Regions from separate parts of the Rhodococcus aetherivorans genome, predicted to be linked through region 1. Evidence: riboswitches for the same ligand, from Rfam matches in the RefSeq annotation. Region 1 holds a riboswitch; the other holds the start of a gene.
What was found. A riboswitch is a leader RNA that binds a small molecule or an ion and turns the genes downstream of it on or off. The one in region 1 is predicted to bind cyclic di-AMP.

Region 1 (15,227 bases):
GAGCGCGGGCTGTTCCGCACCGAGTACACGGCGACGACGTTGCGCGGCCACTACGGGCTCGACCGCCCGGCCGGTCGCCTCGCGGCCACCGCATACGCGGGTGCCGCGACGGCGTGAGTCCGCCCCTCGAACCGACGTCGCTCGTCCGGACGGTGTTCGTCCCGTCCGCGATCTTCGGGATCGGGCAGGGTGCCGGGGCCCCGGTGGTTGCGCTTCTCGCGTGCGACCTCGGGGCCCCGGTGTCCGTGGCCGGGTTGATCGTGGCGTCGACCTACTCTGTTCGTATCCGGCGGGACAGATGATGGACCGCTTCGGCCGCCGCGTCGTGGCGGTGCCGTCGCTGCTCGTGATCGGTGTGGCGTTTCTGGCGCTCCCGATCGCGGACGATCTCGTCTCCCTCGTGGCGGTGGCCGTGCTCCTCGGAATCGGCAACGGCCTGGGCAACGGCGTCATCATGACGCTCGGGGCCGACACCGCCCCGCCGCGGACGCGTGCGGAGTTTCTCGCGGCCTGGCGACTGATGCACGACAGCGGTATGTTCGCCGGCCCGTTCGCGGTCGGGGCCGTCGCCGCGCTGTCGCTGGCGGCCGGCGCACTGACCGTCGGAGGACTCGCGATGCTCGGTGCCGCCGTCATGTACCGGTACATTCCGCGATACTCGGCTTGGCCGCGTCGCACGCTGCAACCGGCGTCGGCGTCCGAGAAGGCAGCACACACCACGACACCGAGTTAGGACCCACATGCGTTTCGGATTCTTCGTCCCCCAGGGCTGGCGGCTCGACCTCGTCGGCATCGATCCCGCCGAGCAGTGGCGGGTGATGCGCGACCTGGCGCAGCGCGCCGACGCCGGCCCGTGGGAATCGATCTGGGTGTACGACCACTTCCACACCGTGCCTCTGCCCACCGAGGAGGCCACCCACGAGGCCTGGTCGCTGGTGTCGGCATTCGCCGCGGTCACCGAGAACGTGCGCATCGGACAGATGTGCACCGCCATGAGCTACCGCAACCCCGCCTACCTGGCGAAGGTCGCCGCGACCGCGGACATCATCTCCGGCGGCCGCATCGAGATGGGCATCGGCGGCGGATGGTACGAGCACGAGTGGCGCGCGTACGGATACGGCTTCCCGCCCGCCGCCGAACGGCTGCGCCGGCTCGACGAGGGCGTGCAGATCTTCCGGCAGGCCTGGACCACCGGCACCGCGACCCTGCACGGCAGGCACTACCAGGTGGACGGCGCCGTCGTGCGCCCCCTGCCGCTGCAGGACGGCGGCATCCCGCTGTGGATCGCCGGCGGCGGGGAGAAGGTGACCCTGAAGATCGCGGCCAAGTACGCGCAGTACACCAACTTCGACGGCACCCCGGAGGGCTTCGCCCACAAGTCGGAGATCCTGCGCGGGCACTGCGCCGACGTGGGCACCGACTTCGACGCCATCGTCCGCTCGGCGAACTACAACGTCGCGATCGGCCGGACCGAGGCCGAGGTGCAGGAGCGCCTCGATGCGCTGCGCGCGCGGCTCGAACCGTACGTCGGGCCGGAGAAGGCCGACAGCGCGCTCGACGCGTTCCGGGGGCTGCCCGCCGTCGGCACTCCCGAGCAGATCGTGGAGAACTTCACCGCGCTGAAGAAGCAGGGCATGACCTACGCGATCCTCTATTTCCCCGAGGCCGCGTACGACACCTCGGGCATCGAGTTGTTCGAGAGGGAAGTCCTGCCCGAACTGCGCTGACCGGGGTCGCCGGCGGCCGTGCCGATCACATCGGCCACCCGTCGGCCGGCACGCGTGGGTCGTCGGGCAGCAGACCCGCGACCCACGCGTCGTGCCGCACCCCGCGCTGCAGCACGCCGCGCCGTTGCACCCCCTCGAAGCGGAAGCCGACGCGCCGCGCCACCGCCGCCGACGCGAGATTGGCGGCCAGCGCCCGCCATTCGATACGGCCCAGTTTCAGACCGTCCGCGCGGAAGGCGAAGTCGCACAACACGTTCACCGCGGCCGTCGCGAGCCCGCGGGTGCGTGCGGCCGGAGCGATCCAGTACCCGATCTCCGCGGCCGACGGGTCGCGCGCGATCAGCCCGATCGTGCCCAGCAGCGGGCCGTCGGCGGTGGTCCGCACCGCCCACACCGGACTGTGTCCCTCCCAGCCGGCGGGCACCACGTCGCCGACGAACCGTTGCGCGTCGGCGCGGGTGTAGGGGTCGGGGACCGTCGTCCACCGGACGATCGACCGGTCCCGGCAGGCGGCCGTGATCGCGTCGACGTCGTCCGGGCCCGGCACCGTGAGAACGACGGTGCTTCCGGCGAGGACGACGGGTCGCATGGTCAGCGGAGGTCGGGGGGCAGGTCCTTCGGGTCCAGCACGAGCCGGCGCTCGTCGCTGGCCGCGACCTCGTCCGAGAGGGACAGCTTGCCTTCGACCACCTTCCACTCGGTCTCGTCGATGGCGGCCGCGGCCTCCCGCAGCACCGAGGCGTCGCGGGTGCCCCACGCGATCGGCATCGGGCTGACCATCTGCCACGCGCCGCTCGTGTTGCGGGTGGTGCGGTCCGACAGCACCGCGACGCACGGCACGCGCTCGCCGACCTGCACCCGGTGCCCCGGTACGGCCGTGACGTCCCGGGCGACCAGCGCATAGCGGTGGACGCCGGTCTCCGGCTTGGCGATGTCGACGAGCGCGAGCAGCGTCATCCCGCGCGGCCGGAGCTCGGAGACCACGGCCGGCACCAGGGGACTGTCCCGGTACAGGTGCTGGATCGTGCCCACCTTGCGCGGCGCCCATACCGCAACCCACGCAGCGGTGAGTGCGGCGACGATCACCACCGCCGCGACGACGAAGGACCACGCCTGGCCGATCAGGAGCAGCCACACCGCGGCCGCCGCGAACAGCACCGCCAGCACGATCCCCGAGACCCGCAGCCGCCGCACCTCGGCGACGGTCTGATTGACGGCCTTGGCGTGGGGCAGGTCCACGGGGAAGTCGAAACGGCGCACGCCGTCAGCTTATGCGACCGGCTGGTCGGCGGTGGAGCCCTGTAGGGGGGCCGCAGCGGTGGTGAGGGGGGCGTTGCTGTGGAGCCCTCTCGCGCGATGGCGCAGGATCCACCCCTTCGACACGAGGACCTTCGGATCACTGCGTAGCGGCCCGTACCGCCGCGATCACCCCGGCGACGAGCAGGGCCAGCAGGGCGACCACGAGCAGGACCGGAGCCAGCAGCGCCACCAGGACGACGGCGAGAGCAAGGAGGATCTTGGCCTTGATGCTCAGTCCGGACAGCAGGCCCTTGAACGCTGCCCACACGACGTTCTTGCCGGTCAGGAAGGCCCGGATCCCCTCCAGGACGGCACCTTTGATCGGGTGGCCCTCGGTGACGGAGTCGGTGAGCTGATCCGTCCACCCGGGGATCTTGCGCATCACCGCGGCTCCTTGCCTCCGCGCCGCGCGCGCAAGTCGGCGAACGCGGATCTTCAGCCACTCGACGAGGGCCGCGAAGGGTCCGGGCTTGCGGCTCGGAAGAGGCTCGCCGCGACCAGTGGGTCCGGGGCGTTGCGAGGTCGAGGCCGGCCGGCGGGGCGTGCGCTCCGGCGACGAGGGCCGGGATGCCGACGAGGGCCGGGATGTCGTGGAGGTGCGGGACTGCTCGCGGGGCCGCTGCCGTGCCTCCCCCGCGGCGGCGGTCCGCGTCCGCGGACGGGCCGGGCGCGTGGCGGCTTCCTGCCCCGGGCGGCGGGGGGTCTCCGACGTCGATCGGCGGGGGGCCGTTGCCCGTTCGGTGCGCGGCTTCGACGCCGTCCGCCGCGGTGCCGCCGTGGTGGTCGATTTCGTGGCGGCCTCCTGCCCCGGGCGGCGCCGGGGGGCATCCGACGTCGATCGGCGGGGTGTCTCCGGCGCCGATCGACGGGGGGCCGTTGCCCGTTCGGTGCGCGGCTTCGACGCCGTCCGCCGCGGTGCCGCCGTGGTCGATTCCGTGGCGGCCGACTTCGTGGCGGCCGACTTCGTGGCGGCCGACTTCGCGGCGGTCGGTTTCGTGGCGGACGAGCGTCTGCGGGGCGCTCGTTCCCGGCCGGCGGTGGCCGACGCCGTCGGCCTTTTCGCCGTCTCGGACGACGGGGCCGCACGACGCGGCCGCTCGGTCGTCCTGGTCGAGCTGCCCCGGTCCGCGGCCTTGGTAGCCGTTCGGCCGGGGCTGCCGGATGCGGTCCGGCCACCCTTGTCGCCCCGTGCGCCCATGCAGAAGGCGTACCCCTCATGCGGTCCCGGTAAACCCGCCGACCGGGGCGAATGCACTCGAGCAGAATGCGCACAACGGCGCTATCGCACGCAACGGTGACCACCCGCAGTGGCCTGCCCCACACTTCCGTGTAGCAGAGATCACACCGGGCGACGACCCGGATTCTCGAACCCCCTCCGCACCGTCCACCGACGAAAGCGAGCAGATCGTGCTTGTCTTCCTCGGCTTCCTCATGGTTGCCGTCTTCATGTATCTGATCCTGTCCAAGAGGGCCACTCCCGTCGTCGGGCTGATCCTCGTTCCGGTCGCCTTCGGCCTGTTCGCCGGTGCGGGCGCCGATCTCGGCGACATGATCGTCGACGGGGTCACCGACCTCGCCCCGACGGCCGCGCTGCTGTTCTTCGCGATCATCTTCTTCGGGATCATGATCGACGTGGGGCTGTTCGACCCCCTGGTGCGGCTCGTCCTGCGGCTCGTCCGGGACGACCCGGCGCGGCTCGTCGTGGGGACGGCAGTGCTGGCGATGGTCGTCTCCCTCGACGGCGACGGCTCGACCACCTTCATCATCACCACGTCCGCGATGCTGCCGCTGTACCTGAAGCTGCGGGTGAGCCCGGTGGTGCTGACGGTTGTCGCGGGCCTGTCGAACGCGACGATGAACATCATCCCGTGGGGCGGCCCGACGGTCCGCGCCGCCAGCGCGCTCGGCCTGTCCCCGTCGGATGTGTTCGTCCCGATGATCCCGTCGCTGCTCGTCGGCCTGGTCGTCGTGCTCGGGTTCGCGCTGCACCTCGGTGTCATGGAGCGCCGGCGCCTCGGCAAGCTGGTGTGGACCGCTGAGCCGGTCCTGGCCGGCGCCGGCCGCGGCGGCTCCACGGGAGCGGGTCGTTCGGGTTCGCGTGGCGCCGGCAGCGGATCCGGCCCGGACGCGCCCGGCGACGACGAGACCGGCGGTTTCGTCGCAGGTCTCGACCCGACCCGCGCGACCCTGCGACCGAGGCTGCTGCCGTTCAACGCGCTGCTCACCGTCGCCCTGCTCGTCGTCCTCGGGCTCGACATCCTGCCCATCCCCGTCCTGTTCATGATCGCCGCAGGTCTGGCGCTGGCCGTGAACTTCCCGCGCGTGTCGGAGCAGTCCGAGGCGATCGTCCGGCACTCGTCGAGCATCGTGTCGGTCGTGGCCATGGTGTTCGCGGCCGCCGTCCTGACCGGTGTGTTCCAGGGCACCGGCATGGTCGAGGAGATGGCGCAGTGGCTGACCGGCGCGATCCCGGACGCGCTCGGCCCCTACCTGGCCGTGATCACGGGCGTGCTCAGCATCCCGTTCACCTTCTTCATGACCAACGACGCGTTCTACTTCGGCGTGCTGCCGGTCCTGGCCGAGACGGCCGCCCAGTACGGGATCGAACCGGTCGAGATGGCCCGCGCCTCGATCACCGGCCAGCCCGTGCACATGCAGAGCCCGCTGGTGCCCGCGATCCTGCTGCTCGTCACCCTCGCCGGCGTCCAGCTCGCCGACCACCACCGCAAGGTGCTGTGGCGTGCGACGCTCGTGTCGCTCACCATGCTGGCCGTCGGCATCCTCCTGGGCCAGATCCCGCTCGGCTGAGCTCCGCACCGACGTACCGTCGCGAGAAACGGATCAACGTGTCGGACCCCGAATTGCCGGAGGCGTCGTGAGGCTGCGCACCCAGGTGCTGCTGTTGCAGTCCGCCGTGGTGGCGGTGGCGCTCGGACTCGGGTTCGCGGCGTTCGTCACCACCACCGAGGACCGCGTCACCGACGAATACGGACAACGCGCCCTCGCCGTCGCCCGGACCGTCGCAGCCGATGCCACGGTCCGGGCCGAGGTGGCCCGGCTCGCGGCCGCCGACGACGGAGTCGTCGCACCCGGCAACCCGGAGCTCGCGACCGGCACGGTCCAGCAGGCCGCCGAGGCGGTGCGCGCGGCCACCGGCGCGTTGTTCGTGGTGGTCACCGACGAGCAGGGACTGCGGCTGGCTCACCCCGACGCGCGGCTGCTCGGTCTGCGGGTCAGCACCGACCCGGACGAGGCCCTGGCCGGACGGGAGGTGGTGCGCAGCGAGCGCGGCACCCTCGGCGACTCCGTCCGGGCCAAGGTGCCCGTCGTCGCCCCCGGCTCGGAGCGGGTCGTCGGCGAGGTCAGCGTCGGCATCGCCACCGACCGCGTCCGGTCGGAGCTGCGCGAGGACGTCGCGCAGGCGGCGCTCGTCGCGGCCGGCGCCCTGGCGTGCGGCGCCGCGGGATCGGCGCTGCTGGCCCGCCGGTGGAAGCGGCTGACCCTCGGCCTCGAGCCCGAGCAGCTCGCCGAGCTGGTCCGGGAGCAGGAGGTCGTGCTGCACGGCATCGGGGAAGGGGTGATCGGCGCCGACACCGAGGGGGTGGTCACCGTCGTCAACGCCGAGGCCCGGCGGCTGCTCGACCTGCGCGGCGGAGTGGGGGACCGGCTCGAGGACGTCGGGCTCACCCCGCGCCTGCTCGACGTCGCGCGCCGCCCCCGCGACGAGCCGGTGGCCGCCGCCGCGGGCGACCGGATCGTGCTGGCCGTCGCGCGACGGGTCCTGCGCGACGGCCGCGACCTGGGCACCGTGATGTCGGTGCGCGACCGCACCGACGTCGAGAAGCTCACCCGCGAACTCGACGCCGTGCAGTCGCTGACCACCGCCCTGCGGGCCCAGCGGCACGAGACCGCGAACCGCCTGCACCTGCTCTACGGCCTGCTGCAGCAAGGCCGCAGCGCTCAGGCCACCGAGTACCTCGAGCAGCTCCTCGGATCCGGGCCCACCGGCCGGCCCCTCGACGGGCTCGACGCCGTCGCCGACCCGTACCTGCACGCCTTCCTCACCGCCAAGGCCGCCCACGCGCGGGAGAGCGGGGTGACGCTGGTCCTCGGCGAGAACACCTGGGTGCGCGGCACCGTCCGCTGCCCCGTGGACGTCACGACCGTGCTGGGCAACCTGCTCGACAACGCGATCGAGGCGGCCCGCGAGCACGGGCACGACCCCGCCGAGGTGGAGGTCGAACTCGTCGAGGCCGGCCGCGACCTGCACCTGGCCGTCGCGGACACCGGTGCCGGCATCGCCGCCGGCCGCGCCGGGGAGGTCTTCGGGGAGGGTGTCACCACCCACGCCGACGGTGCCGTCCCGGGCGGTCGCGGAATGGGCCTGGCGCTGGCGCGGCAGGTGGCCCGGCAGCACGGCGGCGACGTGATCCTCGCCGATCCCGGCGGGCGGCGCACCCCGGACAATCCCACCGGGGGCGCGGTGTTCGTCGCCACGCTGATCGACGTACTCGACGAAGGAGACACCGCGTGGGCGGATCCGATCTGACGGTGCTCGTCGTCGACGACGACTTCCGCGTCGCGGAACTGCACGCGAGCGTGGTCGCCGCGGTGGCCGGGTTCCGCGTGGCGGCGGTCGCCGGTACCGTCGCGGCCGCGCGCGACGCGGTCCGCGAGGCCCCGGTCGACCTCGCGCTCGTGGACGTGTACCTGCCCGACGGCTCCGGCATCGACCTGATCCGTGAACTCGACTGCGACGCATTCGTACTCGGCGCAGCCGCCGAGGGCACGACGGTGCGGGCCGCGCTGGCCGCCGGCGCCTCGGGGTATCTGGTCAAGCCGTTTCCCAACACCGAACTCGCGCGGCGGTTGTCGGCGTACGCGCAGTACCGGCGTCTCGTCGCCGGCGCCGAACTCACCCAGGCCGAGATCGACTCGGCGCTCGCCGCGCTGCGCCCGGCGCCGTCGGGCGCCGGCGACAGGGCGCCCCGATCGGTGACCAAAGAACTTGTCCTGCAAGCTCTCTCGTCCTCGAATACGCCCATGTCGGCGGGGGAGGTGGCGGCCACGATCGGGGTGTCCCGCGCGACCGCTCAGCGTTATCTCGCCGCGCTCGTCACCAAGGGGCAGCTGCGGATGCAGCTCCGGTACGGCAGCACGGGACGACCGGAACAGGAGTACCGCCTCCCGCCCGGCTGAACCGGCCGGCGGTCAGCCGATGGTGGGGCCGAGCAGATCGTCCGCGTCGGTGATCCGGTACGCGTAACCCTGCTCGGCGAGGAACCGCTGCCGGTGCGCGGCGTACTCGGCGTCGAGGGTGTCGCGCGCGACGACCGAGTAGAAGTGCGCCTGCCCGCCGTCGTGCTTGGGGCGCAGCAACCGGCCGAGGCGCTGCGCCTCCTCCTGGCGCGAGCCGAACGTGCCCGACACCTGCACCGCCACCGACGCCTCGGGCAGGTCGATCGAGAAGTTCGCGACCTTCGACACGACGAGCACCTTCAGCTCACCGGCGCGGAAGCGGTCGAACAGCTCCTCGCGCTCCTTGTTCCGGGTCGAGCCCTTGATCACCGGGGCGTCCAGCGCCTCGCCGAGCTCGTCGAGCTGATCGAGGTACGCCCCGATGATCAGGGTGGGGGAGTCGCGGTGCCGGTCCAGGATCGACTTCACCACCGCGATCTTCGTGTGCGCGGTCGAGCACAGCTTGTACCGCTCCTCGGGCTCGGCCACCGCGTACGTCATCCGTTCCGCGTCGGTCAGGGTCACCCGCACCTCGACGCACTCCGCGGGCGCGATCCAGCCCTGCGCCTCGATGTCCTTCCACGGTGCGTCGTAGCGCTTGGGGCCGATGAGCGAGAATACGTCGCCCTCGCGGCCGTCCTCGCGCACGAGGGTCGCGGTGAGGCCGAGCCGGCGCCGGGACTGCAGGTCGGCTGTCATCCGGAACACCGGGGCGGGCAGCAGATGCACCTCGTCGTAGATCATCAGCCCCCAGTCGCGGGAGTCGAACAGCTCGAGGTTGCGGTACTCGCCCTTCGACTTGCGGGTGATGACCTGGTAGGTGGCGATGGTGACCGGGCGGATCTCCTTCTTCTCCCCGGAGTACTCGCCGATCTCGTCCTCGGTGAGCGACGTGCGGGCGATCAGCTCGCGCTTCCACTGCCGGCCCGCGACGGTGTTGGTCACCAGGATCAGGGTGGTGGCGCCCGCCTTGGCCATCGCGGCCGCACCCACCATCGTCTTCCCCGCCCCGCACGGCAGCACCACCACGCCGGAGCCGCCGGCCCAGAACGAGTCCGCGGCCATCTCCTGGTAGTCCCGCAGGTGCCAGGGGTTGGTCTCGAAGTCGAGGTTGATCGCGTGTGCCTCACCGTCGACGTAGCCGGCGAGGTCCTCGGCCGGCCAGCCGACCTTGAGCAACATCTGCTTGAGCCGGCCGCGCTCGCTCGGATGCACGATCACGGTGTCGTCGTCGAGCCGGGCGCCGAGCATCGGCGCGATCTTCTTGTTGCGCATCACCTCCTCGAGCACCGCCCGGTCGAGGCTGACCAGGGTCAGGCCGTGCGCGGGGTTCTTCACCAGCTGCAGCCGGCCGTAGCGGGCCATGGTGTCGACGATGTCGACGAGCAGCGGCTGCGGGACCGCGAACCGGGAGTGGGTGACCAGGGCGTCGACGACCTGCTCGGCGTCGTGTCCCGCGGCGCGGGCGTTCCACAACGCCAGCGGGGTGACCCGGTAGGTGTGCACGTGCTCGGGGGCGCGTTCGAGCTCGGCGAACGGCGCGATGGCCTGCCGGGCCTCGTTCGCGAGGGCGTGGTCGACCTCGAGGAGCAGGGTCTTGTCGGACTGGACGATCAACGGTCCGTCGGCCACGGACGCCTCCTAGCACGGGAACAGGCAGAACCTCCCCATTCTCCAGGTGCGGCGGCAGGCCCGCCACCGGCCGCCGTCACTCCACGAGCGCGACCGTGGTGATGCGGTGCAGCACGAAGCTGCGGACCGTGCCCGCGGCGGGGTCGAACGCCTCGAGCTGCCCCCCGCCGACGGCGACGGGATCGACGATGCGGTGAGTGGCGACGCCCTGCGCGTCGACGTAGCCGATCCGGACGCTGCGCTTGCCGTGCGCGGCGAGTTGCAGCAGCGCCATCGTCGCGGCACCGCCCGTGCGGGTGCCGTCGCCGCGGACGGTGGTGCCGCGCGGGGCGGCCGCGGCCCGGTCCCCGGCGCGCAGCGTGCGGATCAGGGTGTCGAGTTGCTCCCCGGTGGGCGGCGTCGGTCCGATGTAGCGGGGCCGTGCCCGCGGCACCGACACCCGGGCGCCTCGTGGCCGCAGGTCCAGCACCGCGCCGGTGGCGTCCTCGCCCGCGGGCGCGAAGCCCGCACCGCGCAGCTCGGCGAGCACCTCCGCCAGCGGCGCCTGCGACACCGCGACCGTCGGCGCGACGGCCCGCAGGGCGAGGTGGCCGGCGACGGGGTGACCGAGCACCTCGGCCAGCAGCGCCGGGTCGTCGGAGCGGACGAACGAGGCGGCGATCCCGGCGCGGAGCCGGCCGTGGCGGCGGGCGACGTCGTCGATCAGGTAGGTCAACGCCTGGGGGACGGGAGTGCGCGAATGCGTGGCGAACAGGGCGTGCAGCTCGGCGGCGCCGGTGCCCGCGTCCAGAGCGCGGCGCACGCCGGGCTCGCTCACCCGGTACACCGTGGCCGCGCCCGCCGACTCGACGTCGGCGACGAGGGCGATGCGGTCCGCGAGTTCGGGCACCAGGGGGCCGGGCGCCACCACCGTCAGGTCGGCCTGGACCAGCACGTAGTCGACCGGTTCCGGCAGGACCGCGGCCATCTCCGCCTCGGGGTCGCCGCCGTGCAGCAGCGCCTTGCCGGGCGAGGCGAGAGCCCCGTGCGCGACGACGGCCAGCGCCGTCGCCTCCCGCAGCGTCTCGGCCACCGTGTCGGCGCCGAGCCGGGCCGCCCACCGCGGCCGCCGCCAGGCCAGCACGGCTCGCGCCGCATCCGCGCCGGGCGCCGACCCGGGCACCTCGGCGAGCAGCTCGAGCAGCAGGCGCCGCTCGCGCGGTGCGGCGGTGGACTGGCACTCGTCGGACAGTGCGGCGATCGGCTTGTCCGTCGCGTCGCGGCGCCCGACGAGCCACGGACGTCGCGGCGCGTCGAGCCACGCGCCCGCGAGCACGGCCCAGCGCTGCGCGGGCGGCGCGTTCGACCAGCCGTCGGCGGCGGTGGTCGGCGCCCAGTAGTCGTCGATGTCCGTCGGGGGCGGCGGCTGGGGCACACCCCGCGAGATCAGGCCGGCCGCGGCGAGCACCTCGACGAGCAGCGCGGCGAGTTGCTCGTCGACGTCGACGGTCTTGGCGAGGCGGCGCAGTTCGCGCACTCCGAGTCCCCCGGACTTGAGCGCGGGGGCGGGCAGCGCGGCGAGCGCGTCGATCAGGTTCTCGCAGTGCCGCAGCAGTTCGAGGGCGGCGCCCGCAGCGGTGGCGTTGACCTCGGCGACGACGTGCGTCGCGGGCAGCGGCCGGGGCGGGGTGAGGGCGGCGGGGTCGAAGGGGGCCTCGCCGCGCAGCGCCTGACCGACCCGGTGCGGCAGCTCGACGGTCTCGTCGTCGAGCCGGATCAGCAGCCCGGCGGTGAGCAGGCGCTGCACGGGCCGGTCGGCGGGTGTGCCCGCCGCGGCGTCGCGGGTACGCCCGACGGGCGAGGTGCGCGCGAGGGTGTCGAGCAGGCTGCGCTGCGCCGGATCGAGGTCGGCGAGCAGGGCGCCGACCTCGGCCGGGCCCGGCAGCTGCTCGGGGTCGGGACTGCGGCCGATTCGCCACGGCACCGCCTCGGCCGCGGCCTTGACCAGCCGCAGCCCGTCGGCGGGACCCCACACGAGCGACAGGCGGCGCAGGCGGTCGAGGGACCGGTCGACGTTCTTGGCGGTGACGCGGCCGGACACGGAGTCGAGCAGCGCCCGGCGGGTCACCGGCTCCCGGTCGGCGCCCAGCCGGGTCAGCGCGTCGACCACACCGAAGTCGAGGACGGTGAGTTCGTCGGCGGCGCGGAACACCGAGGCACGTTGCTGCGCGCGGCCGGCCAGGACGGCCATCGTCGCGGGTGGCGGGACCACCAGGTCGGGGCGCGCGCGCAGCAGCTCGGCGAGGTCGGCGTCGCGGCGGTCGCTCAGCCAGCGCGCGAGCGACTCCGGCCCGGTCTCCGGCGCGGCGGGGTCGGTGGCGGTCATCGAGACCAGATTAGAGACCTGAAGTAGCTGTCCGTGAACCTGCCTGCCAAAATGAGCGCATGGCTGACAATTCGAAGAAGCAGTATGTCGATCCGGGGTGGCCCAAGGTGGCGGACGGGGACCACGCCGTCACCGAGTTGTCCTCGACTCGTTCCGGCCCGTTGTCCCCGTACGGCGAGGAGATGGAGTTCCCGTTGCCGGTCGACTCCCTGCCGTACACCCACCCCCGCACCGTCATCAACCGCTGATCGAAGCACGAAAGAGCCCCGCACCGGAACGGTGCGGGGCTCTTTCGTGCGTCTGTGCCGGGTATCAGTTCGGCAGGGCGGCGTTGACCGCGTCGACGAGGTTCTGGTCGACGGCGATGCCGGCCTGGCGCAGGGCGTCGAGGCCCTGTTCGAAGCCGGCCCGCAGGCCCTGGGCCTCCGCGGGCAGAGCGGGAAGCTCGGGCACCTCGGGGGCGGCCTCGACGACCGGGGTGTTCTGGACGGTGCCGGCGCTCGTGGACGGGGCGCTGCGCTGCGTCGGAGCGCTGCTCAGGCCGAGGCTCGAGGAGCAGGACGGCCACGCGCCCCAGCCCTGGCCGGCGAGCACGCGCTCGGCGACGGTGATCTGCTGCTCGCGGGTGGCCTGGTTGGCGGTCGCCGCGTACTCGCCGCCGCCGTAGGCGTTCCACGTGCTGGGGGAGAACTGCAGGCCACCCTGGTAGCCGTTGCCGGTGTTGATGCCCCAGTTGCCGCCGGACTCGCACTGCGCGAGGCGGTCCCAGTCGGAGTCGGGAGCGGCGTTGGCGGTGCCGCTGAAGGCGACGCCCGTGACGCCGAGAACCGCGCTGGTCAGCGCGAACTTGGCGACGGTGCGGCCGGTGTTGGTGGGTTTGCGATGGCGTCCGCTCATGTCGGTTCCGGTTCCTCTCCGTACGCGCCTACGAGGTCAGCTGTCGGGTTCGGGCTGAAGAGGTAGCCCGGCCTCCTCGCCGGTGGGCGATTCGGCTTCACCCCAAGGACCGTCGCCGTGGGCGGCGATCCGGGTGCCTCCTGGGAATCGGTGTTCCCTGGGAGACCGTTGGGTCCCCCGCTTCCTGCTCCCGTGGATCGTTCGTCGGGACACCCGGAATCCGCGGAGCAGGATTTGGCGCGACGGACCCGGGGTGGCCGAACCAACCGGCCGGAGACGACGGTAACGGCTCGAGGCGGGGATTGTCACCAATTGATAACGCCGAGCGCAGCGAGGGCGGCGCGTGAGTGGCGCGTGTGGCGGGATGAAGTCGCAGGTAGGGACCAAAGTCCATCGCCGGTGCCGGTTCGCGACCTCGCCGTTATGCCCGTGTTATGTGAGGAACGTCACATGTAACTCGGGCGGTTGTCCACCGGGACGATGTCCTTCCCGAGCGGCAGCAGCGAGATCGGCACCATCTTCAGGTTCGCGAGCGCCAGGGGGATGCCGATGATCGTGATCGCCATCGCGATCGCCGTCACGACGTGACCGAGGGCCAGCCAGATGCCGGCGACGACGACCCAGATCACGTTGCCGATCAGCGACCCGGCCCCCGCCGTGGGCTTGTCCACCACCGTCTTGCCGAACGGCCACAGCGCGTACATGCCGATGCGGAACGAGGCGATGCCGAACGGGATGGTGATGATCAGCACGAAGCAGATCAGGCCTGCCAGGAAGTACCCCAGCGCCAGCCACAGGCCGCCGAAGACCAGCCAGATGATGTTGAGCAGAATCCTCACGTGTGATCCCTTCCGCGGGAGCGCCGGCCGGAGCGCAGCGCGAAGGTCAATGCCAGCACGAAGCCGAGCGGCCAGGCGAGAGTCAGCAGATACAGCACCAGGCCCGGCCGGCCGTCGGTGACGGCGGGGGTCAGGAAGATCGCCACCACGGCGACGATCCCGACCAGGAAACATGCCAGCGCGGCCTTGAGCAGGCCGTTGCCCGGTGCGGAAGAACTGGAGGTGCCCACGGGTTCCACCGTAGTGCTTCCCCACCCGCCCGCGCCGCCGCCGGACTTTCGAAGGTGGACTCCGCCGCGGGTACACTGACGCATGTCTGCGCGTCCCGCACTCGAAGCGGGGCGCGTTGTTTTGCATATCCACTCGTGCCCACCGGGGCACGGCTGTCGAGGAGCGGGTGAACGCAGTGCCTACCGGCAAGGTGAAGTGGTACGACATGGAGAAGGGCTTCGGCTTCCTGTCCCAGGAGGAGGGCGAGGACGTCTATGTGCGTGCCTCCGCGCTCCCGGCCGGGGTCGAGGGCCTCAAGCCGGGTCAGCGGGTGGAGTTCGGCATGGCCGCGGGCCGTCGCGGACCGCAGGCGCTCAGCCTGAAACTGCTCGATCCGCTGCCGTCGGTGCGCCAGGGCGGGCGGCGTGAGGCGGCCCCCCAGAAGCGGCACACGCCCGACGAGCTGCACGGCATGGTCGAGGACATGATCAAGCTGCTCGAGGCCACCGTGCAGCCGGAGCTGCGCAAGGGCCGCCATCCCGAGCGCAAGACCGCCCAGCGGATCTCCGAGGTGATGCGGGCCGTCGCCCGCGAGCTCGACTCCTGACGCCCGGCGTCGGGCCGACCCGACGCGAGAGGGGCCTTCCGGGACAGCACCCGGAGGGCCCCTCTCGCATGCCGGACGGGGGTCAGAACGTCTGGATCGCCCACACCGGCGCCTGCTCCCCGGTGGCGGGAAGCTGCAGCACCACATTCAGCAACTGCGCGCCGGGGTCGGACGGCACCGTCACGGCCCGGGCCTGACCGGGCGTGTAGTCGCGGAACCCCTCGAAGATCTCGCCGGTGCGGGGATCACCGTAGGTGACGTTCAGCCGCCAGTCCGAGTCGGTGATCTCCGACGGCAACGACAGCTGCAGCGGCCGGCCCGCCGGCACCTCGAGCATCACGGCCTCGAGGCCGGCGCACGTGCCGTCGGCGCTGCACAGGCCGGGCTCGACCGTGACCGTACGGCCCTGCGCG
Region 2 (15,227 bases), 2.1 Mb from region 1:
CACGGACTTCGCCGCCGAAACCCAGGCGGGGTACGCGTCGAAGTCGGCGATCACGGCCATCACCCGATCGGACGGAGCATCGATGGTGATCGACCTCTTGGTCTTCTCGGCCATGCGACCAACGCTTCCTTTCCCTCTGTCCCCGCCGTCCGTCCCACCGGTCGGCACACGCGGGAACCGTTGTCTATCACACCGTAGTAGTTCCGGGGAGGGCTCGTCGCCTGCAGGTGCTCGGCCGTCGGATCAGGGATTTCCGTCCCGGGGCGGTTCGCCGGCGGCGCGGCCCGCGTCCAGTCGCCGTTTGACGTCGAAGGTCATGGCCTTGCCGGCGACGCGACGCCGGTGGTTCATCGTGGCGAGGTCGAGTTCGCCCACCCGCTCCGGCGGCACCCCGGTCGGTTCGCAGTGCAGGAAGTAGTGCACGATCGCGCCGTCGAGCATCGGCTCGAGCCAGACCTCCATCGTGCCGTTCAGCGCGCCGGCGACCGACCACCGGATGCCCTTGTCGGCCCGGTCCTCGCGGACCGTCAGAGCCAGGTCGGGCCACCACGCACGCCAGCGGCGGGGCTCGGCGATCTCGGCCGCGATCCGCCGCGGCGACGCGGCGACGAAGGTCTGATCGGCCACCTGAATGCTGCTCACGGGGAAAGCTTCACACACCGCCGGTTCCGGCTCGTCCAGGGGGCCGGGTCGGTCGGGCGCGCGGGCCGGTCGGGGCGTCAGGCCAGCAGGCGCCGCAGTTTCGCACCGAGCACGTCCCACCGCCATTCGGCGCCGACCCAGGCGCGGCCCGCCGCGCCCATCGCCGCCGCCCGGTCGCGGTCGGCGAGGACGTCGGCGACGGCGCCCGCGACCGCCGCGACCGACGTGCCGTCGACGACGACCCCGGTCTCCCCTGCGCGTACGGTCTCCGGCGCACCGCCGGACCGGCCCGCCACCACGGGCACCCCGGTGGCGGACGCCTCGAGGTAGACGATCCCGAGACCCTCGACGTCGAGGCCGGCGCCGCGCGTACGGCACGGCATCGCGAACACGTCCGCGATGGTGTGGTGGGCGGGGAGTTCGGCAGCCGGCACCCCGCCGGTGATCACGACGTGGTCGTCGACCCCGACCGCGCGGACCAAGTCCCGGAGGCGGTCCTGGTACGGGCCGCCGCCGACGATCACGAGCACCGCCCCGTCGATGCGACGGCGGACCTCCGGCAGCGCACGGATGAGCATGTCCTGGCCCTTGCGGGGCACGAGCCGGGACAGGCACAGCACGGTGGGCCGGTCGCCCAGCCCGTACCGGGCGCGCAGTTCCGCGCGAGCGGCGGGGTCCGGCCGGAACACCTCGGTGTCCACGCCGGAGGGCAGATGCTCGAGCCCCGCGCCGGGCCCGAACGCCGAGGCGAATCGACCGCGGGTGTACCGGCTGACGTACGTGACGGCGTCGGTGTGGTCACCGATGCGGCGCAGCGCCTGCCGTCCGGCGGGCACCATCGACCAGCCCACCTCGTGCCCGTGGGTGCTGGCCAGGACCCGGCGGGCACCGGCGCGGCGCAGCACGGGCGCGAGCAGGGCGAGCGGCGCCGCGGCGCCGAACCACACGTTCTCGCAGGCCCGGTCGCTCATCAGCCGGGTGGCCCGCCGTGCCACTGCGGGGGTCGGCAGCATCAGGGTGGTGGGGTGGCGGACAACCTCGAAGGGTTGCCGGGCGTCGAACTTCACGTGGCTGTCACCGCGCCATCGCGGGGCGTACACGACGAGTTCGTCCGGGGGCAACTGGGACGCGAACGCCTGCAGGTAGGACTGGATCCCCCCGGGCCGGGGCGGAAAGTCGTTGGTGACCAGCAGCGTTCGGGGCATGCGCTCACCGTAGGCGGTGCCGTGGCGGGCGCGGACGCCGGGTCAGCCGACCCGGGCCGGCACCTGCGCCTCGAGCCAGGTCTGCCATCGGGCGACGAATTGCTCCGCATCCGCACCGAGCACGTCGCCGAGCGCGGCGTCGAGTTCCGCGGCGTCGACGGGCCCGGTGGCCAGCCGCCGGTACAGGGCGGTGAGACGATCGCCGCCGAACTCCCCGGCGACGAACGTCGCGATCGACCACGCGCTCTCGTACGCCAGACGCGCACCGTCGCCGGCGAAGTCGGCGTCTGTAGGCAGCGCGGTGGGCGCCCCACGCTCGGCGACGGCGGCGGCGAGGGTGGGCGCGATGACGCCGAGGGCACCGTCGGCGTTGCGGTAGCCCACGTAGTCGGCGTAGCCCTCGAGGATCCACAGCGGCGACCCGTCGACCGTGTCGGTGCGGGCCGCGACGTGGGTGAGTTCGTGGCGCAGGATCGCCCGCAGGCCCGCCGCGTCCAGCCGCTGCCCGGCGGCGGGGCTGAAGACGATGCGCTGGCCGGTGGTCTCGCCGCGCTCGTGGTCGACAGCGTCGGACACGGCGACGGCGGCGATCTCCGCGCCGTTGTAGCGGCTGCCGACCTGGGCGGTGAACTCGTCGTGCGAGGCGGTGACGAGCACGAGGGCGCGGCGGGGCCACTCGGTTCCCCACGCGGCGTCCACGGCCTCCACCGCGGCCTCGAGTTCGCCGGCGATGTCCGAGACGAGGGACGAGTGCTCGGGGTGCCCGACGACGAGGGACCGCCCCCCGGCCCCGGTGTCCACGGCCCGGACCAGCAGCGGTCCGTAGTCCCACGGCCCCCGCCAGGTGGTGGTCTCCGCACCCGGCAGCGGGCGGTCGTCGACGAGGCGCCACTGCTCACCCCGGCGGGCGAGGAGCAGCGTGACGGGCTTGCGCGTCGGTTCGTCGTCGATGCCCTCGACGGCGTAGCGCAGCAGGACGGTGTGGGCGCGGGCCTCGTCGGCGCCGAGGCGGGCCCCGACGTCGTCGGTCACGTCGGTCCCGGGGTCCTGGCCGAGCTCGTAACCGAAGTCCGCCAGCGGCAACGCGGCGAGGGCCTCGGCGCGCCGCACCTCCGCGTCGAGCAACCCCGGGCGGGCCTGCGGGTCCACGAGGGCCGCCAACGCCGCCCGGTCGGCGGAGCGCACGGCCCGGGACCAGGTGTCGAGCAGCCCCTGCACGGCCGTGCGCGACGCCGGTTCGGCCGGCTCGTCGTCGGGCGTGAACGCGAGCGTGAGGCCGACGGCCACGACCGCGACGATCAGCCCGGCCACGCCGAGTCGCTCCCACCGGCGGCTGCCGGGGGGACGGCGGGACGAATCGGGCGCGGGCACGGCGGCCAGTGTAGGTCGCGCTCACACCGGCACCGTGGGGGTGGCGGCACGACGGGCGTCAGTACCGGCGGGCGTTGTGGAACGGCATCCTGTCCATCGGGGCGACCTTGACGGGCACGCCGTACGTGGAGGCGTGCAGGACGTTGCCGTTGCCCGCGTACAGCCCCACGTGCGAGGCGTCGTCGTAGAAGGTCACGACGTCGCCGGGCTGGAGCTGGTCGCGCGGGACGGGGGTGCCGCCCTGGGCCTGGGCCTGGCTCGAGCGCGGCAGGCTCTTGCCGATCTGCTTGTAGGCCCACACCACGAGGCCGGAGCAGTCGAACGCGGAGGGGCCGGTGGCCCCCCAGCTGTACGGGCTGCCGATCCTGGTCATGCCGGCCTGCAGGGCACCGCTGCCGCTACCGGGGGCGAGGCCCGACAGGATCTTCTCGGCGTCGAATCCCGGCGGGAACGGCGCGCCGGCCAGCGTGGCCTTCTCCTCGGCGCTCAGCTCGGCGAAGGCGGCGAGCACCTCGTCGATCTGGGCCTCGAGCTCGCTCTGCTGCCGCTGCAGATCGTCGCGCACGGCTTGCGCCTGCTCGGCGGCGGCACGCGCCTCGTCGACCGAGCGCTGGGACGCCAGCGCCGCCTCCGCGGCGGCCGACGACGCGGTGCGGAATCCCGCGACCTGGTCGGCGGTCTCCTGGGCGATGACGTCGAGCGCCGACATCTGGTCGAGCAGCTGCTGGGGTGAGTCGCTGACCATCAGGGCGAACAGCCGGTTGGTGCGGGCACCGCGGTAATTGGCGACGGCGAGCTTGTCCACGGTCGGGCGGAAGACCGCGAGTTCTGCTTCCGCGGCGGCCAGCGCCTCGCGGTCGCGGGCCAGCTCCGCGTCGGCGGCGCGCTGGGCGTCGACCTTCGCGTCGAGATCGATTCCGGCATTGTGCAGCGCCTCGGTGGTCTGCTCGGACTTGCGCGACAGCTCGGCGAGCCGCTCCAGGGCGACGGTGGGGCTCTCCCCCACCGGGTCGGCTCCGGCCGGGGCGGCCGCGAACGCCACCGTCAGCAGCACTCCGATTGCCACCAGCGCCCGAAGCGACCGTTTCGTCCTGTCCACCACCACGGGACCAGGTCCTTTCGTTCGACGTTGCGCACCCGTTACCCGAAAAATCTCGATCAGGTTACGGAAGGGCATTGGTTCGTGTCTACCCACCGGTAGGTCACGCAGCGCCGGGTAGGCGAATCCCGGAAAACCGGCGGGGGCGGACCGGCATCGACCGGTCCGCCCCCGCTGCGCCACTGCGTGGCAGTCGTCGAGTCGTCGCTCAGTAGCGACGGGCCCCGTCGACCGGCATCGAGTTCACCGGGGCGACCTTCACGGGCTGGCCCGAGGTCGACGCGTGGATGACGTTGCCGTTGCCGATGTAGATGCCGGAGTGGCTGCCGCCGTAGAAGGACACGACGTCGCCGGGCTGCAGCGCCGAAACGTCCACGGCGCGACCGGCGGAGGCCTGCTCGTAGCTGGTGCGCGGCAGGTTCAGGCCGGCCTGCTTGTAGGCCCACTGCACCAGGCCGGAGCAGTCGAAGGCGTCCGGGCCGGCGGCGCCGTAGACGTACGGGGCGCCGAGCTTGGTGTGAGCGGCGTCCACGGCGCGCTGTGCGACCGAGGTGACCGGCGCGCTGAAGGGCGCGGCCGGCGCCGGCGCGGCACCCTGCGGGGCCGGCGGGACGAGGTTGGTGACCTCCGGCGGGAGGGTCACACCCGCCGGCAGCTCGAACGAGCCGACGCCGGGAATGGTGATCGGTTCCGCGAGGGCGGGACCCGCCGAAACAGTGACCGCGCCGAGAGCGAGGGCACCGGCGACGACGGCGCGCCGCACGGTGCGCTTGGAAATCTGAGACGCCACGAGGGGGTTGCTCCATTTCTTCCGTTCGTCCGCCGACCGAGTTAGCTGACGGGTTCGGGCTGGGAAGATCAGCCCTACCCCTCGTCCCGCTGGCGCGGTCGGAGGGGATTCACCCCAGAGGACAACGTGGGTCCCCGGCTCGGGCACCCGCTGCGGGTGCGCCGATTAGGCGGTGACCGAGCGGCGTCTCCCCTCTGGTGGTTCGACATCCTCACCGCTTGGTCTCGAAAAGATTACGAAATCGCATCGGAGGATGTCGACCGTCCGCGCCGGAGACGCCGCGGATTGACGGGTATGTCCGATTCGGGTCCGACGGCCCGGCCCGTTCGATCACGGAAACATAACGGTCGGTTCGGGACGCGGCAGGCCCGCGGCCGCTCCGGGCGCCTCCGGCGGCCTGCGCCCGGAACCCGTCGCGTTGTCGCAGGTCGAACCGGCGATCACGAGCGCATCGACGAAGCGAGAAGCCGCCGACCGAGGCGGCGCCTGCCCTCCGGTCGCGGTATCGATACCCTCTCGCGCCGCCGCCCACACCCACACGGCCGACCGAAGGTGTGATCCTCGTCTCTCCGGACCGTTCCGGGTGTCTCCGCCCCGTCCCCGGGGTGTCGGACCCGCCCCCTACCCTGGCGTCGTGACCGTGCCCCACCGAACCGAGCCCGCCGTCGGGGTGCAGCTCGGTTTCGACGAATTGGACACGCCGCTGCGGGAGACCACCTTCGTCGTCGTCGATCTCGAGACCACCGGCGGCAGCTCCACGGACGACGCGATCACGGAGATCGGGGCGGTCAAGATCCGCGGCGGCGAGGTGCTCGGCGAGTTCGCCACGCTCGTCGACCCGGGCCGGTCGATCCCCCCGAACATCGTGCAGCTCACCGGCATCACGACCGCCATGGTCCGTGCCGCGCCCCGGATCGAGCAGGTCCTGCCCTCGTTCCTCGAGTTCGCCGCCGGATCCGTGCTCGTCGCGCACAACGCGGGCTTCGACGTGGGATTCCTGCGGGCCGCGGCGTCCCGGTCCGAGGTCGCGTGGCCCCGCTTGCAGGTACTGTGCACGGTCAAGCTCGCGCGCCGCGTCCTCGGCCGGGACGAGGCACCGTCCGTGCGGCTGTCCGCGCTCGCCGAGCTGTTCCGGGTGTCCACCACGCCCACGCACCGCGCCCTCGACGACGCCCGGGCAACCGTCGACGTCCTGCACGCGCTCATCGACCGCGTCGGCAACCAAGGGGTACACAGCCTCACCGAACTGCGGGACTATCTGCCGGCCGTCACCGCCGAGCAACGCGCCAAACGGTCCCTCGCGGCGCACCTGCCGCGGCGGCCCGGCGTGTACCTGTTCCGCGGGCCCTCGGACGAGGTGCTGTACATCGGGACCGCGGTCGACCTGCGCCGCCGCGTGCGCAACTACTTCACCGGATCCGAGACCCGGCCCCGCCTGAAGGAGATGGTGGCACTCACCACCCGGATCGATCACGTCGAGTGCGCCCATGCCCTCGAGGCCGGGGTGCGGGAGCTGCGGCTGCTCGCCGCGCACGCCCCGCCCTACAACCGTCGCTCCAAGTTCCCCACCCGGGGCTGGTGGATCACCCTCACGGACGAGGCGTTCCCCCGGCTGTCCGTCGTCCGCACACCGACCACGGCGCCCCCGGCCCCGACGTGCGGCGGCCCGACCGACGCCGTCGGCCCGTTCTCGTCGCGGGCCGACGCCGTCGCCGTCGCCACCACCGTCGCCGAGTTCTGCCTGCTGCGGACCTGCACCCGGCGCATCCCCCGCACGAAACGGCACGGCGAGCACTGCCCTCCGGAGGCCGTGGGGGCCTGCGCCGCCGCCGCGGCCGGGCTGCAGACCCCCGTCGAGTACGCGCGGCAGGTGGACCTCGCCCGGGCGCTGCTGCGCGGGGAGGACGACGCGCCGCTGCATCGGATGCGCGAGCGCATCGACCACCTCGGCGCCGCCGAACTGTTCGAGAGCGCGGCCCGGCTGCGGGACCGGGCGGCCGACGCCGTGTTCGCGCTGCGCCGGACGCAGCGCCTGGCCGCCCTCGCGGCGGTGGACGAGCTGATCGCCGCCCGCCGACGCGCCGAAGGGGGCTGGGAGTTCGCGGTGATCCGGGCCGGCCGGCTCGCGGCAGCGGGAGTCGCTCCACGCGGCGTCCCGCCGATGCCCGTCGTCGACGCGATCGCCGCCGCGGCCGAGACCGTGCGCCCGACGACCGCGCCGCTGCGGGGTGCGCTCGTCGAGGAACTGGGACTGCTGGCCCGCTGGCTCCACGACGACGGAGTCCGCATCGTCCGGACCACCCAGGGCTGGTCCGAGCCGCTCCGCGGCGCCGGGGCGTGGGCGCAGTGGGGTGAGCTCGCCCGAACGGCACGCGCCGGGGCCGAGCCGGTCACGATCGCGCACCCCCTACGCTGAGGGCTCGCCCGCAGGTCCGTCCCCGGAAGCCGAGGAGAGCAATGATCCACGCCATCGTCCTGATCCACGCCGACGCCCACCGCATCCCGGAGACCGCCCAGGCGGTCGCGGACCTGGCCGGCGTCGACAAGGTGTACTCGTGCGCCGGCGACATCGACCTGATCGCGGTGCTGCGGGTGCGCGACCACGAGGAGATCGCCGAGGTGGTCACCCGCGGGATCAACAAGCTCGACGGCGTGACCAGGACGGCGACGCACATCGCCTTCCAGTCGTACTCGAGCGCCGACGTCGAGGCCGGGTTCTCGATCGGCGAATAGGACGGACGCCCCGGCCCGTCGTCGCGCTCAGCCCGCGGCGGCGAGCCGGTTGGTCACCTCGACCCAGCGGGCGAGCACCGCAGCCGCCGCGCCCGAGTCCAGCGCCTCGGCTGCCGTCTGCATCCCCGCCGCCAGGGCACTGGCGAGCGATCCCTCGAACCCCCGGAAGGCGGCGATCGCCCCGGCGGCGTTCAGCAGGACCGCGTCGCGTACCGGCCCGTGCTCCCCTGCGAGCACCGCCCGCGCGATCGCGGCGTTCTCGGCGGCGTCGCCGCCGCGCAGCGCGTCGAGCGGCACCCGGGCGACGCCGAGGTCGGTGGGGTCCAGGCTCACGGTGCTCACGCTGCCGTCGCGGACGACGTACACCGTCGACGTCGTGGAGGTGGTCAGTTCGTCCAGCCCGTCGTCGCCCCGCACGACGAGCGCCGAGTTGCCCCGCTCGGCGAGGACACCGGCGACCGTGCCGATCAGCTCCGGAAAGGCACATCCGATCAGGCCGGCGCGGGGCCGGGCCGGGTTGGTCAGCGGCCCGAGCACGTTGAACACCGTCGGGATACCGATCTCCTTACGCGGTGCGGCGGCGAACCGGAGCGCCGGGTGGTAGACGGGGGCGAAACAGAACCCGATGCCGGCCTCGGCGACCGACTCCGCGACGGCCTCGGGACCGAGGCTGATGTGCACGCCGAGCGCCTCGAGCACGTCCGCGCCGCCGCTCTTCGACGAGGCCGCCCGGTTGCCGTGCTTGACGACGCGGATGCCGCACGCGGCCACCACCAGCGACGCCATGGTGGAGATGTTGACCGTGTTCGCCCGGTCCCCGCCGGTGCCCACGATGTCGACGACGTCGTCGTCAACCGGCACCAGCCGGGCGTGGCCCAGCATCGAGTCGGCGAGACCGAGCAGCTCCTCGGGCGTCTCCCCCTTCATCTTCAGCGCGACGCCGAACGCGGCGATCTGCGCGGCCGTGGCGTTGTCGGACATGATCTCGTCCATCGCCCACTGGGCCTCCGCACGCGCGAGGTCGCGTCCGGCGGTGAGCGCACCGAGGACCGCCGGCCAGCTCCGGGCCACCGCATCCGCCTGTCGTCCAGCGTTCATCGCACCTGCCCTCGCCGCATCTCGCTACTCGGTGCGCCGCCGTCGTCGGCGGCGCATGCCGGAAGAGCTTAGCCAGCGCCGATCTCCGGCTGCAGGGCGTCCCACCCGAGCGCGGTACCGCCGAGTCGTTGCGCCAGACCGGCCATCCGCGACCGCTCCTGCGAACAGTGCAGCGCATCGAGCACCTGCACCCGCTGCAGCAGCACGGCCTCGCGGCCGGGCCCGGCCGGGTTCGCCGGCTGCGCCGGGGCGTACCCGTCCTGCGCGGCCAGGGCGATCGCCCGCTCCACGGAATCGGCCGGCAGCTCGAGGTGGTGCCGCAGGACGGCCTCCGCCTCCGGCGACCAGGCCGGTTCGGTCGTCGCACCCCGCTCGAGGGCGGTCGAACAGGCCTCGACGTCGTCGAAGGACGAGACCACCACCACCAGGTCCGGCCGCGCCGGATCCAGGGGCTCCGGACGCCTGCGCGAGAACGCTCGCCGGACCCGGCCCCACACCCCTCCGCCACTGCTCATCGCACCACGATCCCACGCGCCACGGGCGGTGCACGACCGCCCCCGGAAAATGCGACCGCACGGCGTCCACCAGCGAAGACGCGCCGATTTCGGCCCCGATTGCCCACGAGTTACTACGAGCAGTCATACTTGCGAACGTGACGAGCGCAGTAGGGACTTCAGGAACTGCAATCACCCAGCGCGTGCACTCGCTGAACCGGCCCAATCTGGTCAGCGTCGGCACCATCGTGTGGTTGTCCAGTGAGCTCATGTTTTTCGCAGGGCTCTTCGCCATGTACTTCGTGGCGCGGGCGCAGGCCGACGGCAACTGGCCGCCGGAGCCTGTCCATCTCAATCTGGCGTTGGCGGTGCCGGTCACCCTCGTGCTGATCGCCTCCTCCTTCACCTGCCAGATGGGTGTGTTCGCCGCCGAACGCGGCGACGTGTTCGGCCTCCGGCGTTGGTACATCATCACCCTCGCCATGGGCACGTTCTTCGTGCTCGGCCAGGGCTTCGAGTACACCCAGCTGGTCGGCGAGGGCGTGACGATCTCGAGCATGGTGTGGGGTTCGGTCTTCTACATCACGACCGGCTTCCACGGCCTGCACGTCATCGGCGGCCTCGTCGCCTTCGTGTTCCTCCTCGTGCGCACGAGGGTCAGCAAGTTCACGCCGGCGCAGGCCACCGCGGCGATCGTCGTCTCCTACTACTGGCACTTCGTCGACATCGTGTGGATCGCGCTGTTTGCCACGATTTATTTCATCCGTTAGCCAGCTGAACGCCCAGGCAGCCCCCTGACGTCCAGTCCGTCCCGACATACCAAAGGGATACAGATGAGTTCATCACCACCTCTCGCTTCCGAGGGTGACATGCCCGGTCAGTCCGCGGCCGCGTCCGCCAAGTCCCGCCGTCAGCGCAAGCTGCGCCGCCGCGTCACCGGTGCGCTGGTGCTCGCCCTCGGCCTGCTCAGCGCCGGCTTCCTCGCCTCCGCGCTGACTCCCGCGCCGCAGGTGGCGACGGCGAACGAGGACCAGTCGGCCCTGATCCGCGAAGGCAAGCAGCTCTACGAGACCTCCTGCGTCACGTGCCACGGCGCCAACCTGCAGGGTGTGCAGGACCGCGGCCCCAGCCTGATCGGTGTCGGCGAGGCGGCCGTGTACTTCCAGGTCTCCACCGGCCGCATGCCGATGATGCGCAACGAGGCCCAGGCCGTGCGCAAGACGCCGAAGTTCGACGCGGCCCAGACGGACGCCCTCGGCGCGTACATCCAGGCCAACGGCGGCGGCCCGACGCTCATCCGTGACGAGAACGGCGAGATCGCCCAGTCCTCGCTGCGCGGCGACGACGTCGCCCGCGGCAGCGAGCTGTTCCGCCAGAACTGCGCCTCGTGCCACAACTTCACCGGCCGTGGCGGCGCGCTGTCGTCCGGCAAGTTCGCGCCGGCGCTGGATCCGGCGAACGAGCAGCAGATCTACACGGCGATGCTGACCGGCCCGCAGAACATGCCCAAGTTCTCCGATCGTCAGCTCACGCTGGAGGAGAAGGAGGACATCATCGCCTACGTCAAGGCGTCCGGCGAGACGAACAGCCCCGGCGGATACGGCCTGGGCGGATTCGGCCCCGCCTCCGAGGGCCCGGCGATGTGGGTGGTCGGGATCGTCGCCGTCGTCGGTGCGGCACTGTGGATCGGAGCAAGGTCATGAGTGGCGGCGAAACGCCGAACAAGCACACGATCGAGAACCTCGATCAGATGAGCCGCGACGATCTCGTCGCGCTCGGCACCAACCTCGACGGCGTGGACGTGGCGTTCCGCAAGGACCGCTGGCCCGTCGCGGGCACGCGCGCCGAGAAGCGCGCGGAACGGAACGTCGCCTTCTGGTTCGGGCTGGCGGGTGTGTCGGCTCTCGCGTTCATCGCGGTCTTCATCTTCTGGCCGTGGGAGTACCAGGGCCCCGGTGAGGACAACTACACGCTGTACAACCTGTACACGCCGCTGCTGGGCCTGACCCTGGGTCTGGCCATCCTCGGCGTCGGCGTCGGCGCGGTGCAGTTCACCAAGAAGTTCATCCCGGAAGAGGTGTCGATCCAGGATCGGCACGACGGAGTCTCTTCGGAGGTCGATCGGCGGACGATCGTCGCCGAGCTCTCCGACTCGCTGGACACCTCCACGCTGCCGCGTCGCAAGCTGATCAAGCGCACGGCACTGTTCGGTGGCGGCGCGCTCGGCCTCGGCCTGATCATGCCGCTCGGCGGCCTGATCAAGAACCCCTGGGCCGAGGGCGACGAGTCGCCGCTGTGGGTCTCGGGCTGGACGCCCCGGTACCCGGGCGAGACGATCTACCTGCGTCGCGACACCGGACGCCCGAACGACATCGTCCTGGTCCGCCCGGAGGACCTCGATGCCGGCGGCATGGAGACCGTGTTCCCCTTCCGCGAGTCGGACCGCGGTGACGAGCACGCCCTCCTCGAGGGCCTGCGCGGCATCCGCAACGCCGTCATGCTGATCCGCCTCCGGACCGAGGACACGGCGAGGGCGATCAAGCGCAAGGGTCAGGAGAGCTTCAACTACGGCGACTACTTCGCCTACTCGAAGATCTGCACCCACCTGGGCTGCCCGACGTCGTTGTACGAACAGCAGACCAACCGCATCCTGTGCCCCTGCCACCAGTCGCAGTTCAATGCCCTGGAGTACGGCAAGCCCCTGTTCGGTCCTGCTGCTCGCGCACTGCCGCAGTTGCCTATTACAGTGAACGAAGAGGGCTTCCTCGTCGCCAACGGTGACTTCATCGAGGCTCTCGGTCCGGCATTTTGGGAGCGTCGCCCGTGAGTACTGCAACACCATCCCGCGCCGCCCACGCGGCGGAGAACATCGACTCGCGCTATCACCCGGCCGCCGGGCTGCGGCGTCAGATCAACAAGGTGTTCCCCACCCACTGGTCCTTCCTCCTGGGTGAGATCGCCCTGTACAGCTTCGTGATCCTGCTGATCTCGGGTGTGTACCTGACGTTGTTCTTCGATCCGTCCCTCGCGCACGTCACCTACGACGGCGCCTACACCCCGCTGCGCGGCGTCACGATGTCGCGTGCGTACGAGACGACCCTGGACATCTCCTTCGAGGTGCGCGGCGGTCTGTTCGTCCGGCAGATCCACCACTGGGCTGCGCTGATGTTCGCCGCGTCGATCATCGTGCACCTGCTGCGCGTGTTCTTCACCGGTGCGTTCCGCCGTCCGCGTGAAGCGAACTGGGTGATCGGCTCGCTGCTGCTGATCCTGGCGATGTTCGAGGGCTTCTTCGGCTACTCGCTGCCCGACGACCTGCTTTCCGGCACCGGCCTGCGGGCCGCGCTGTCCGGCATCACCATCAGCATCCCGGTGATCGGCACCTGGATGCACTGGCTGATCTTCGGCGGCGACTTCCCCGGCATGCTCATCATCCCGCGCCTGTACGTCGCGCACGTGCTGCTGATTCCGGGCATCATCCTCGCCCTGATCGCAGCCCACCTGGCCCTGGTCTGGTACCAGAAGCACACCCAGTTCCCCGGCCCCGGCCGTACCGAGCAGAACGTCGTCGGTGTCCGGATCCTGCCGGTGTTCGCGGTCAAGTCCGGTGCGTTCTTCGCCATCACCTTCGCCGTGCTGGCGCTGATGAGCGGTCTGCTGCAGATCAACCCGGTCTGGAACATCGGCCCGTACAACCCGTCGCAGGTGTCCGCCGGCTCGCAGCCCGACATCTACATGATGTGGACGGACGGCCTGGCCCGTATCTGGCCGGCGTGGGAGATCTACCTGTTCGGCCGCTACACGATCCCCGCGGTGTTCTGGATCGCAGTGATCATGGGCCTGGTCTTCACGGTCCTCATCGCCTACCCGTGGATCGAGAAGAAGTTCACCAAGGACGATGCGCACCACAACCTGCTGCAGCGTCCGCGGGACGTGCCGGTCCGGACCGCGATCGGCGCGATGGCTCTGACGTTCTACGCCATCGCGACCATCATGTGCATCAACGACATCATCGCCTACAAGTTCGACATCTCGCTGAACGCGATGACGTGGATCGGCCGCATCGGCATCCTGCTCGGCCCGCCGCTCGCCTACTACCTGACCTACCGGTTCTGCCTGGGCCTGCAGCGCAGCGACCGCCAGGTGCTCGAGCACGGCATCGAGACGGGCATCGTCCGTCGACTGCCGCACGGCGAGTACATCGAGATCCACCAGCCGCTCGGCCCGGTGGACGACCACGGTCACCCGATTCCACTCGAGTACCAGGGTGCACCGGTGCCGAAGCGCATGAACAAGCTCGGCACCGCCGGCAAGCCCGGCGCGGGCAGCTGGTGGAGCGCGGACCCGGCCGAGGAGGCGACGGCACTCGAGGCCGCGCACCACGAGGCCGAGGTCGAGCAGCGCGCCATCCTGAGCGAGTACCAGACGCGCGTCCACGGCACCACGGACGGCGACGGCAAGGCGCACTGACGGTCGCTCGAGTCCGAAACCACGGGAGGGGCCCCGAACCGGAAACGGTTCGGGGCCCCTCCCGTTTCTCCGTGGTCCCTGCGGCTTCCATCCCCGGTGGCTTCCGGTCGGTGCGGACGACCGGATCCGGTCCCCGCACCCCACCCCTCCCCCACTGCGACGGACGGCCGGGAACCCGAGCGGACCGTCGGCTCACCGGCCCTCGGACGGGCCGGGCGTGTCGCGGTACGCGAGTCGGTTCGAGCGCGGTACCGCATCGGCGTCTGCCCGGGGGCGCGCGGTGTCCTGCCGCCGCGTTCCGCGCGGTGTCCTGCCGCCGCGTTCCGACGGGACCATCCGGGTTCGATTCCGACCCGCGGCGCGGTATCACCCCACCGCCGGCACGGCGGCGAGCGCCACCTCGACGAGGTCGCCGCCGTAGTACCTCAGCAGCGCCCGCCTGTGGATCCGCCGTGGCTACGCCGGGCGGGTGAGTAGGCGTGAGGGCTCTCGCGGCCGGGACAGCGGCGCGCCGCGACACTGCCCGCCCGGCACCCCCGGCGTCGGCCCCGTTCCCCACGACCGGGCCATGGACGATTCCCCGGTGACACCCCGCCGAGCCGTGACGCGAACCGCGCACGGCGAGCACGGCCCGAGGCTCCCCGTCCGGGCACGGAACGGAAACGGCCGCGGGGCGGCCTCACCGTGTGGTGAGGCCGCCCCGCGGCATCGGATCTACGCGCTGTGTGCGCTCAGTGCTTCTCGGGTCCGACGTGGTACTCGAACACCAGGCCGGCCGCAGCAGCGAGGATCAGGATCACGGCGAGGACGATCAGCCACGGCTGGAAGAAGGCCAGCGCGATGGCGGCGAACGCAGCCGCCCCGGCCAGCAGGATCGGCCAGTAGCTACCCGCGCTGAAGAAGCCCAGGTCGCCTGCGCCGTCGCTGATCTCGGCCTCCTCGTAGTCCTCCGGGCGGGTGTCGAGGCGACGGGCCACGAACCGGAAGTAGGTGCCGACGATGAGCGTCAGGCCGGCGGAGAGCACGATCGCCGTCAGGCCGGCCCACTCGATGCCCGTGCGGGACAGGCCGGTGAACACTCCGTACACGATGGCGACGAGCACGAAGAACACCGTCACGACTTCGAAGAGCTTGGCTTCGATCTTCATATCAGCTTGTCCTTGGTCGGAGGTTTACCGGTCAGTTGCCCGCGGTGACGACACCACTGGCCGCGCGGTCGGTGCGGTCGGTCTTGAAGGGGGTGGTGGACGTCGCGACCGGGGACTCGCCGATGCGCTCGAGCGCCTGCGCGTTGGTCAGGCCCTCGCCACCGTCCTCGACGGGCT

Region 2: it holds a riboswitch for cyclic di-AMP, as region 1 does, so the genes downstream of both, OCS65_RS13395 (C40 family peptidase) here and OCS65_RS22895 (resuscitation-promoting factor Rpf1 domain-containing protein) in region 1, are expected to answer to the same signal.

What each region holds. Positions count from the first base shown of each region.
Region 1 is NZ_CP106982.1:5,010,173-5,025,399, reverse strand. Features, by position in the region: gene OCS65_RS22960 (LLM class flavin-dependent oxidoreductase) at 1-117, shown strand, start outside; gene OCS65_RS22955 (MFS transporter) at 299-733, shown strand; gene OCS65_RS22950 (LLM class F420-dependent oxidoreductase) at 741-1,727, shown strand; gene OCS65_RS22945 (GNAT family N-acetyltransferase) at 1,753-2,316, opposite strand; gene OCS65_RS22940 (DUF3239 domain-containing protein) at 2,319-2,987, opposite strand; gene OCS65_RS22935 (hypothetical protein) at 3,124-3,408, opposite strand; gene OCS65_RS22930 (hypothetical protein) at 3,767-4,324, shown strand; gene OCS65_RS22925 (CitMHS family transporter) at 4,434-5,834, shown strand; gene OCS65_RS22920 (sensor histidine kinase) at 5,902-7,575, shown strand; gene OCS65_RS22915 (response regulator) at 7,557-8,225, shown strand; gene OCS65_RS22910 (DNA repair helicase XPB) at 8,238-9,896, opposite strand; gene OCS65_RS22905 (helicase-associated domain-containing protein) at 9,973-12,261, opposite strand; gene OCS65_RS22900 (hypothetical protein) at 12,321-12,509, shown strand; gene OCS65_RS22895 (resuscitation-promoting factor Rpf1 domain-containing protein) at 12,574-13,158, opposite strand; cyclic di-AMP (ydaO/yuaA leader) riboswitch at 13,168-13,393, opposite strand; gene OCS65_RS22890 (YccF domain-containing protein) at 13,605-13,997, opposite strand; gene OCS65_RS22885 (hypothetical protein) at 13,994-14,236, opposite strand; gene OCS65_RS22880 (cold-shock protein) at 14,404-14,814, shown strand; gene OCS65_RS22875 (DUF2771 family protein) at 14,897-15,227, opposite strand, start outside.
Region 2 is NZ_CP106982.1:2,927,728-2,942,954, reverse strand. Features, by position in the region: gene OCS65_RS13420 (SRPBCC family protein) at 1-114, opposite strand, end outside; gene OCS65_RS13415 (hypothetical protein) at 244-642, opposite strand; gene OCS65_RS13410 (glycosyltransferase family 4 protein) at 720-1,847, opposite strand; gene OCS65_RS13405 (hypothetical protein) at 1,890-3,218, opposite strand; gene OCS65_RS13400 (NlpC/P60 family protein) at 3,277-4,323, opposite strand; gene OCS65_RS13395 (C40 family peptidase) at 4,526-5,107, opposite strand; cyclic di-AMP (ydaO/yuaA leader) riboswitch at 5,122-5,289, opposite strand; gene OCS65_RS13390 (DEDD exonuclease domain-containing protein) at 5,742-7,523, shown strand; gene OCS65_RS13385 (Lrp/AsnC family transcriptional regulator) at 7,565-7,840, shown strand; gene trpD (anthranilate phosphoribosyltransferase) at 7,868-8,938, opposite strand; gene OCS65_RS13375 (hypothetical protein) at 9,007-9,453, opposite strand; gene ctaE (aa3-type cytochrome oxidase subunit III) at 9,591-10,202, shown strand; gene qcrC (cytochrome bc1 complex diheme cytochrome c subunit) at 10,266-11,135, shown strand; gene qcrA (cytochrome bc1 complex Rieske iron-sulfur subunit) at 11,132-12,259, shown strand; gene qcrB (cytochrome bc1 complex cytochrome b subunit) at 12,256-13,902, shown strand; gene OCS65_RS13350 (cytochrome c oxidase subunit 4) at 14,634-15,050, opposite strand; gene ctaC (aa3-type cytochrome oxidase subunit II) at 15,082-15,227, opposite strand, start outside.